3 regions of the Neobacillus sp. NPDC058068 genome follow, and region 1 is predicted to be linked to each of the others. Evidence: riboswitches for the same ligand, from Rfam matches in the RefSeq annotation. Region 1 holds a riboswitch; each other region holds the start of a gene.

Region 1 (3,279 bases):
GTTTATTCAAAGAGAAAAAATCACATTTATTACTGTAAGGGAGTGTGGGACGATGATTGATAACATGATGGAAGCTGTCCTTTACCACCAATTTGGCGATCCGGATGTAATGAAAGTTGCGCAGCTGAAACGACCGGAACCACAGGAAGGTGAAGTCCTTGTTCGCATTCATGCTTCAGGCGTATTGCCAATTGATTGGAAACTACGTCAAGGATGGATTCCTATGCCAGTACGCTTTCCTGTTATTCCAGGCAGTGCATTTGCGGGTATTATTGAAAAAGTAGGAGCAAATGTTACCGAATTTGAAGTTGGACAAAAGGTGTTTGGACGTAGCTCTAATGGGACTTACGCAACTTATACGACCGTTTCGACAGATACTATCGCGTTGAAGCCGGAATCGATTGGATTCGAGGAAGCAGCAGTGATATCCGGCGGTGCAACAACTGCTTGGCAAGTATTGATCAATGACGGGAATGTAACGGCCCAAGATCGGGTTCTGATTCATGGTGCTGCAGGTGGGGTAGGACTGTTTGCCGTTCAATTTGCAAAATGGAAAGGAGCATACGTCACAGCGACAGCTGGTCCAGCTAATGTGGACTTCGTTTATTCCATAGGAGCAGATACGGTTATTGATTACACTTCAACTCAGTTTGAAAAGGTCGTTCATGACATGGACTTTGTTTTCGATACTGTTGGAGGAGAGACACTTGAGAGATCTTGGAACGTTATTAAACAAGGCGGGACACTAATTTCAATAGCGGGACAACCGTCATTAGAAAGAGCACAAGAAGAAAACGTTAAGTTGATTAAGCCAAGTCGGTTGTTTGCTAAGAAGGATTTGGAGGCTATTGCAAGATTAATGGATGAAGGGAAAGTAAAAGGGTACGTTGGTCAGCGGTTTTCATTGCAAGAAGCAGTAAAGGCTCATGAACTTAGTCAACGTGGACATGGACGCGGCCGAATCATACTTTCACTAGTTGAATAACCATAAAGCAGTTATTTACTTTTGTGATGCAATCATTTTAGATTAGCAACCTCAGTATTTAATTCTTATTAATTTAATGAATCGCTTGATAAAACTATCAAATATTAATCGTTTATTCATAGTTTGTTCATTTCTAAAGGTTATGATAAATACATGAAACGGACATAATCTTTTCATCCCTTTCAACCCCCTTTTAATATATATTTTTTATCCGGCCAATTGCCGGATATTTTTTTTGATCTTATTACTTAATTATGAATCCTTTGCCATTTGCACTTCCGACTGCTCTGATAGCCTTTTTATTCCCAATCAAAACAGCAATATCAAAGAAGAATTTCTTCGTTGCACTCCTTTCTAAAGAATTACCATATTTTGCACTGGTCAAAATAAAGGTTTCTGTTATAATTTGTTTGGAATAAAATTTAATAGCTAGAATTGTAGGGGGACCGGTGTTGCCGGTTGAGATAGCATCCTTAAGATGCTGACTCTTAGAACCTGATCTGGTTAATGCCAGCGGAGGGAACATATTCTTAAACAAATAAATTTGTTTGCTTATATGCGCCCTGGGTTCTCCCCTAGGGCGCTTTTATTATGTACATAGGAGGAATAGGAATAATGAAGAAGTGGTTAATCGCAATATGTTCATTATTAATGATTGCGGGCTGTAGCAATTCGAATTCAGCATCAGAAGCGAACAAGAATGACAAACACTCTCTGAAAAAGGTATCTGTCGTACTAGATTGGACACCAAACACGAATCATACCGGTTTATATGTGGCAAAAGAAAAAGGCTATTTTAAAGATGAAGGATTAGATGTGGACATCATTATGCCAGGTGATGCTGGAGCAGATCAGCTTGTGGCTTCAGGTAAATCAGAGTTTGGCGTAAGCTATCAGGAATCGATCACACAAGCTCGCATACAAGGAGTTCCACTTGTTTCTGTCGCAGCCGTTATTCAACACAATACATCTGGTTTTGCCTCACCAGCTGCAAAAAACATTGTTTCACCAAAGGACTTTGCAGGTAAAACATACGGTGGCTGGGGCTCACCTGTTGAAAAATCGGTTATTTCTTCCTTAATGAAGAAAGAAAATGCCGATGTCAATAAAGTTTCGATTGTCAATATGGGAGATACTGATTTCTTTACAGCTGTGAAACGAGACATCGATTTCGCATGGATTTATTATGGATGGACTGGTGTTGAGGCAGAGCTCCGTGGAGAAAAGCTCAATATGGTATACCTAACAGACTACTCTGATAAACTCGATTATTATACACCAGTTATCGCAACGAATGAAAACATGATTAAAGAAAACCCAGATACAGTAAAAGCTTTTGTAAAAGCTGCTTCCAAAGGGTATGAATTTGCAATTAAACATCCATCCGATGCTGCCGACATTTTAATTAAAGATGTGCCTGACTTGGATCCAAAGCTTGTGAAGAAAAGTCAAGAATGGCTAGCCTCTAAATATCAGGATGATGCACCAAGATGGGGCGAGCAAAAACAAAAAGTATGGGAAAATTATGCTACATGGATGTTTGACAATGGACTTCTTGAGAAAAAGCTTGATGCTAAAAAAGCATTTACAAATAAATTTTTACCACAATAAGGGGGAAATGAAATGACAAATTCACTGATCAGTATTCAAATCATACCAAAAACAAAAAATGGCGAAAGTGTTATTCCTTATGTAGATGAAGCAATCCGAGTGATTCAAGAGTCAGGGGTAAAATTCGAGGTACATCCGCTTGAAACCACAATGGAAGGCGATTTTCAGCAATTACTACAGGTGATCACGAAAATGAATGATCGCATGATTGAGATGGGCAGCAGTAACGTTATCTCACAAATAAAAGTATTGTACCAGCCATCAGGGATCTCCATGGATCAGCTTACGGAGAAATATAGATAATGATGAAAATCATAGCGAAAGGGTGGAGACCGGTATTGGTTCTCCTCCTTTTATTCATTGTATGGGAAACGGTTACGATTAAAACTGGAGTTCCGGATTGGCTTTTACCCACTCCGACAAAAATATTTTATGAGGGTTTCGATGGTTGGGCTAACTTTTACCCTCATTTATTATCAACGATCAAATTATCCTTACTCGGATTTGCATTCGGTTTATTAATCGGGGTAGTTACAGCTATTCTATTGCACTTGCTCCCTTTCATTCGGGAATCGATTTATCCGTTGCTAATCATCTCACAAAACATTCCTATTATCGTCCTAGCTCCTCTTTTAGTGATTTGGTTTGGCTTTGGATTATTACCAAAAATGATCGTCATCACG
Region 2 (3,279 bases), on a different contig from region 1:
CAGAAACACCAAGGATCCTGTCGCCAATCTTCTCTCTCACGGTTTTGACCGCCTCATCCTCCTGCCCGATATGAACACCATCTGCCTCAATCTCAAGTGCTAGTTGAATATCATCATTGACAATGAAAGGAATCTGGTGCTGTTTGCAGATTGCCTGGAGTTCTTTGGCAAGTGCGCGCTTTTCAACTCCCGTTAATTCCCCTTCTCCCTTTTCACGGAACTGAAAAAGGGTAATTCCACCTGCGATGGCTTCCATTAATACTTCGACTGGATTTTTCCTGCAGTTCGTAGTGCCCATGATAAAATAAACACTTAATGCCTCACGCAAGTCTTTCATGACCTTGCCAACTCCTTTATGTATTTTCTTTTTCGATAAGCCCAATGGTTAGTGGGTCCATGTCCCTGTCCAATCGTTAGGCCATCTTCAATTGCTGCTTGAATAAAATCCTTTGCTGTTAAAACAGCTTGATATACATTTGAGCCCTTAGCTAATTCAGCGGTTATGACGGCGGAGAAAGTGCATCCTGTTCCATGCGTGTTCTTTGTTTGAATGCGCTTGCTCGTAAAGGTGTAGAACTCGGCGCCATCAAATAATAAATCAGTTGATTCAGATTCATTTTCATCATGACCGCCTTTGATAACGATATTTTTCACACCTATTTCATAAAGTCGTTTGGCTGCTTCCTTCTTATCCTCATATGTCTGAATCGCCATGCCAGTCAGCACTTCCGCCTCAGGAATATTCGGAGTCACCACTTTAGCCAGCGGCAATAAATTCTTTTTCATTGAAAAAATAGCTTCCTGCTGGAGCAAGGAGGCGCCGCCTTTTGCAATCATCACAGGGTCAACCACTACATTCTCCCATTGATATTTTTTGAGATGTTCCGAAACGGCCTCGATGATTTCTGCGCTAAAAAGCATTCCTGTTTTCACGGCGTCCATACCGATATCCTCCCCAATGGCCTCAATCTGTTTGGCAACTGCCTCAACCGTCATCGGATAAACCGCATGAACTCCCAAAGTATTTTGAGCTGTAATTGCAGTTAAAGCCGACATGCCGTAAACCTCTAACTCTTGGAATGTCTTCAAATCAGCCTGAATCCCCGCACCGCCGCCGCTATCAGAACCTGCAATTGTTAATGCCTTTTTCATCTTACATTCCTCCGGTTATTTTTTTAAAAGAAGCATATAATTTTATCTCTTCAGTCGAAACCGATGACAATTGATTTAAAAATTCGATTTGGAAGCTGCCCGGCCCCATTTCCGCGGTTTTATGGGCTGCCTGTTCCGCTGCAATGCCATAGTATGCTAGGGCGGCTACAGAGGCCGTGAGCAGATCCTTTTCCACTCCCGCAAAAGCTCCAATCACGGAGGTTAGGAGGCAGCCGGTGCCTGTTACTTTTGTCAAAATCGGGTGTCCGTTGGCAACTAGATAGGTGGTTTCTCCGTCTGACACAACATCCTCCTTTCCAGTAACGACAACGACACAATTTAATTTTTTGGCAGCAGTGATGGTGAGATCCAGAATGTTTCCTTTTGTATCCCCTGCATCAACGCCTTTAATTTCCCAATTCTCCCCAATGACATTGGCGATTTCGGCGGCATTCCCTCTAATCACTGAAACCTTGACTTCGTTCATGATTCTTTGTGCAGTTTCCGTTCGGTACCGGGTAGCACCCGCGCCAACCGGATCAAAAATTACGGGAATATCGTGCTCATTGGCGGCTTTTCCAGCCAAAATCATTGCCTCCACCGTCTGTGAATTTAACGTCCCGATATTCAAAACTAGTGAACTAGCAATCTGTGCCATGTCTGCTGCCTCTTCGACGGCATTGGCCATGACGGGTGACGCACCGAGGGTAAGAAGCCCATTTGCCGTAAAATTTGTGACGACGACATTGGTGATGTTATGGACAAGTGGATTTACCTCCCTTACTTTTTGTAAAGTCTCGGATAATTTAATTTTTTCCATTTTACTCTCTCCCTTTTTTTAAAAATAAAAAAACCAGATCCCCCAAAAAGGACCTGGTTAGTAAGCATGTGAATAAAATAACTTTATTTCACTTAACTACTTTCCTACGCTGGTATTACCCAGATCAGGTCCAAAGGGTTAAAAACATAACGTTTTCTCTCAGCCTGAATTCAGGGCACCCCTAGTAGATACATCACATATTAAATTATGTTCATAGTAACGCTAACTCCCATAGTTGTAAAGAAAATTGTTCCAGTTTAAATGGTAATCTCATTTTCCTAACAGTTTTATGCTCATTCCTTAAAATTTGTTTATTTCTTAAATTCGCACATAGAATCACTATATTCGCCCGGTGGAACGTCGAATTCGCCCATGGAATTTAGCTTTAAGAATCTCATTCGTCGAATATCCATTCCCTATTTTAGCTTTTCGCTAATTCCATAAGCTCTTTTAGTTCATTTGTAAATCCCTTTACCGCGCGATGAGCGACCACGGTGACTGGGACACCCATAAAGCCGAGGTTCTCCACTTCCTTTTGATATTGAGAATTGGCTGACACGTTTCTAGTTTCAAACGAAATCCCTTCCTGTGTCAGGACTTTTTTGACCATATCACATTCAATGCAGTCGTTTGTCGTATAGACGATGACCTGTTTTTTCATTAATCATTTTCCCCTCTTTCTAGGTTTTTCACAGGTTATCTATGAAAATGGGAAAGCCGCCCCTGAACTCGATAATTGTCAGTTCTTGCGCTTTCCCAAGCAATAATTACATTATAAACGATGAACGATAAAATACTATATTAGCAGTGCAAAAGAAACAAAGCACATTAAAATTACGAGGATCACTGAAGAAATTACAAAAAAAACCAAAATGTCCACCTGGGGTGGACATTTGCCGAAAGTGTCTTTTTGTGGTGCCTGACACCCTCTTTGAAACCCCTTTATATTTTGGAAAAAAAAAATCAAGAATTTCAATTCCAGACCTAGTTGTGTCTTGGTGTTCTAACTGTTTGCATGGATGGGGTTGTATATTTTTTTGATAAATTTATGAACTAGTTCGGGCAGTATTTTTTTTCGTCTTGTCACTAGCGCCGTGACCATCGCCTTTTTTTCATCCTTTGACACATTCCAGTCATCAGGGATGATTTCAACGATTTCCTCTATTAATAGAATTGGAATGGTTTGAATGACTTCCAATTGTTCGAAAAATAGTTCTTCTTCCTCGATAAAGGATGCCATTATTTGATGGGTTGCACTTTTGAGCAATTCAACGGGAAGATGATCGAGCTCATCCAGAAGCCAGCTG
Region 3 (3,279 bases), on a different contig from region 1:
TATCTTTTGTTTAATAAAAGGTCCAGAAACATATAATATAAACAATAATGCTAGGATTGAAAAAAAACGCATCATAACCGTTTCCTCCATTTCTATTAGAATTGTAACCAATCTAGTTAAAATGTATAAGCAATATGCTTATAATGAATAAAAATAAACAGATGGAATCATTTTTTTCGCGAAGAGAACTGGTTTATTATATGATGAAGGTGAAAAGTGGAGTCTATTATACAAGGAAATAGGTGTACTATGCAAAAAATAATCATTATTGGTGCAGGAATTCTCGGTGCATCTACGGCCTATCATCTTGCAAAACAAAATGCTGAGGTAATCTTAGTGGATCGCGAGGACATAGGACAGGCTACAGCTGCAGCTGCCGGAATTGTTTGTCCATGGCTTTCGCAGAGGCGAAATCAAGCATGGTACAGGTTAGCAAAAGGCGGGGCTCGTTACTATCCGGAGTTAATTGAGCAATTAGAAGCAAACGGAGAACAAGATACAGGTTATAAACGGGTAGGGGCGTTAAGCCTTCATACTGATTTTCATAAACTAGAACAAATGGCAGAACGAGCACGAAACCGTCGGGAGGATGCAACTGAAATTGGCGAGATTAGGATTTTATCGCCTATAGAAACAAAAGAACTTTTTCCGCCGTTATCGGAGGAATTTGGCTCTGTTTACGTTAGCGGCGGTGCACGCGTAAATGGAAGAGCATTGTGTAAAGCATTGATTCGTGCCTCCATAAAGCATGGGGTTACTTTTCTGAAAGGGAATGCGTCCCTTGTTATTAAACAAAATCGTGTGATTGGAATTAAACTTGAGGATAAAACGCTGTTTGCTGATCAGGTGATTGTTACCGCAGGGGCATGGGGAAATGAACTTCTCCAGCCATTATGTGTTGATTTTTTAATAAAACCGCAAAAAGCGCAAATTGTTCATCTGGAAATGCCTGAAACAGATACTGGCTCTTGGCCGGTTGTCATGCCGCCTAATAACCAATATCTGCTCACACTTGACAATGGACGTGTAATCGTCGGTTCAACACACGAAAACGAGGCTGGATTTGATCCCCGCGTAACCGCTGGCGGAGTGAATGAGATTTTAGGCAAAGTATTAGAAACAGCTCCCGGTTTAGCGAATAGCACCTTTGTTGAAACAAGGGTAGGTTTCCGCCCGGTTGCCCCGCACTTTCTTCCAGTGGCAGGAGCTTTGCCAAATTATGAAGGGATTTTTCTAGCAAATGGATTGGGGGCATCTGGGTTAACAAGTGGCCCTTATCTCGGTGCGGAACTGGCAAAACTAGTGTTAGGAAAAGAAACAGAAATTGACTTTAGTAGCTATGATGTTGCTGGAGCGCTAGGGGGTTAATTTTTGAGAAAACGACCGCTATTAGAGGTCGAAAAAAACGGTAATTAAAATGAAAAAAATTGGACAGGATGGTGGAGGATGAAGTTTATTTGACGGTGAGGTGATCCATTCATGAATGAACCTTTTGAATATCCCGACATTTTTTATAACGAAGTGATACTTTATCTTGAAACGAAATGGGACCGGCGCTTAAATGACCATGAGCGCCATGTATTGGTTGAAGGATACCGCTTCGGAAGAATGATTGAGGCTGAAAATGAAATAAAAATCATGTTCGCCGAATGAAAGAAAAAAAGTGTAACCTTTTCCTAATAAATAAAGTTGGTTTTCTTTTTACTATTTTGAGCAATAAAAAACCATTTGACATTTCTAATGAAGGTGTTAACATTAACCATGTGAGGATATTATAACAACATAATAGGTGAAGTTTATCCGCTAGAGGTGCCTTTTTAAAAGGCTGAGATTGAAGTGCTACTTCAGGACTCTATGAACCTGATCTGGGTAATACCAGCGTAGGGAAGTGGGAACCATGATATTTGAAGATCAAATGTTTTTATTTCAAATTTTCAACCACTTTCTTAATCAAAGAAAGTGGTTTTTTTGTTTTTCACTTCAATCGAACAAAGCGGAATCTTCTTAAAGGGGTGACTTGTATATTAACTAGTGTAAAAGATAAAGAGTTACATATTATTTCAAACGGTAAAATGCCGATTGAGAAGCTTCGTGAAATAGTTACCGATATTCACCCATATGTAACCGCAATCCACTTACGAGAAAAACAAAAAACAGCAAAGGAACTATTTCAAGCAGTCAAGCTTTTAATAAATGTAAACATCCCACCTTCAAAGATTATTATTAATGATCGGCTGGATGTTGCCCTGGTTACAAGGGCCCGAGGAGTCCAATTAGCCTTTCATAGTTTAGATACAGCCATTGTTAAAGAATATTTCCCACAGCTCATGATAGGTAGTTCAATCCACTCCTACAGAGAAGGACTTGAAGCAAAAGAGAAGGGCGCAGATTACGTGATTTACGGCCATGTCTTTCCTTCTCAATCAAAACCAGGTATGGGCCCTAAAGGGTTGGAGGAATTATCAAGGCTAACACAATTGGACATTCCAGTTATTGCTATCGGAGGCATAACAGCTAAGAATACGGGGCAGGTACTTCAGGCAGGAGCAAAAGGGGTCGCTGTCATGTCGGGGGTTTTAGAAGCTGACGATCCACTAAAAGCAGTAAAGTCCTATATAAATGTATTAAAAGATGGAGGTGGATAAGGTGGGAAATTTATTTGATGTTGCCATAATCGGAGGAGGAGTTAACGGATCCTCAATAGCCTATCAGCTATCAAAAATGGGAAGAAAAGTAATCATAATTGAGAAGGGCCGATTGGCTTGCCAAGCGTCAAGTGCGGCTGCTGGAATGCTGGCAGCACAAGCGGAGATTGAACAAGATGGTCCTTTATTCCAGTTAGCTTTAAAAAGCCAGGCAATGTTTGCGACTCTCTCAAGTGAGTTATTTGAATACACTGGAATTGATATCGAGTATGTAAATAAAGGAATGTTAAAAATCGCCGAAACGGAGCAACTAGCATTCGAAGTAAAAAAGCAGGTCATCTTTCAAAGGAATTGGGATCCAACTATAACATGGCTTAACACTAAGGAAATACGTGAAATGGAACCGTCTTTATCACCAAGTGTTTCAGGAGGGATGTATCTCCCTAACGATGGGCATGTGCATCCAGCAAAGTTGACAAAAGCGTTTGCAAAAGCAGCTGAATATTTTGGAGCAGAAATTCGTGAACATACTGAGGTCGTTTCTTTCGTTTATGAAAACGGTCAGGTTAAAGGGGTTAAAACTACCAATGGAGTCATACATAGTGAACAAGTTGTCGTCGCCACCGGAGCTTGG

What was found. A riboswitch is a leader RNA that binds a small molecule or an ion and turns the genes downstream of it on or off. The one in region 1 is predicted to bind thiamine pyrophosphate.
Region 2: linked by a shared signal. The riboswitch ahead of thiM (hydroxyethylthiazole kinase) and the one ahead of ACFVSW_RS12255 (ABC transporter substrate-binding protein) in region 1 are both predicted to bind thiamine pyrophosphate.
Region 3: linked by a shared signal. The riboswitch ahead of tenI (thiazole tautomerase TenI) and the one ahead of ACFVSW_RS12255 (ABC transporter substrate-binding protein) in region 1 are both predicted to bind thiamine pyrophosphate.

Annotation. Positions count from the first base shown of each region.
Region 1 covers NZ_JBHVSI010000009.1:81,986-85,264, reverse strand. The annotation lists gene ACFVSW_RS12260 (NADP-dependent oxidoreductase) at 53-985, shown strand; TPP riboswitch at 1,415-1,524, shown strand; gene ACFVSW_RS12255 (ABC transporter substrate-binding protein) at 1,601-2,596, shown strand; gene ACFVSW_RS12250 (thiamine-binding protein) at 2,609-2,899, shown strand; gene ACFVSW_RS12245 (ABC transporter permease) at 2,899-3,279, shown strand, end outside.
Region 2 covers NZ_JBHVSI010000010.1:90,813-94,091, forward strand. The annotation lists gene thiE (thiamine phosphate synthase) at 1-337, opposite strand, end outside; gene thiD (bifunctional hydroxymethylpyrimidine kinase/phosphomethylpyrimidine kinase) at 334-1,152, opposite strand; gene thiM (hydroxyethylthiazole kinase) at 1,154-1,972, opposite strand; TPP riboswitch at 2,057-2,165, opposite strand; gene ACFVSW_RS13255 (glutaredoxin family protein) at 2,394-2,633, opposite strand; gene ACFVSW_RS13260 (HipA family kinase) at 2,976-3,279, opposite strand, start outside.
Region 3 covers NZ_JBHVSI010000001.1:31,126-34,404, forward strand. The annotation lists gene ACFVSW_RS00150 (CAP domain-containing protein) at 1-75, opposite strand, end outside; gene ACFVSW_RS00155 (NAD(P)/FAD-dependent oxidoreductase) at 250-1,368, shown strand; gene ACFVSW_RS00160 (hypothetical protein) at 1,480-1,653, shown strand; TPP riboswitch at 1,796-1,904, shown strand; gene tenI (thiazole tautomerase TenI) at 1,905-2,645, shown strand; gene ACFVSW_RS00170 (NAD(P)/FAD-dependent oxidoreductase) at 2,647-3,279, shown strand, end outside.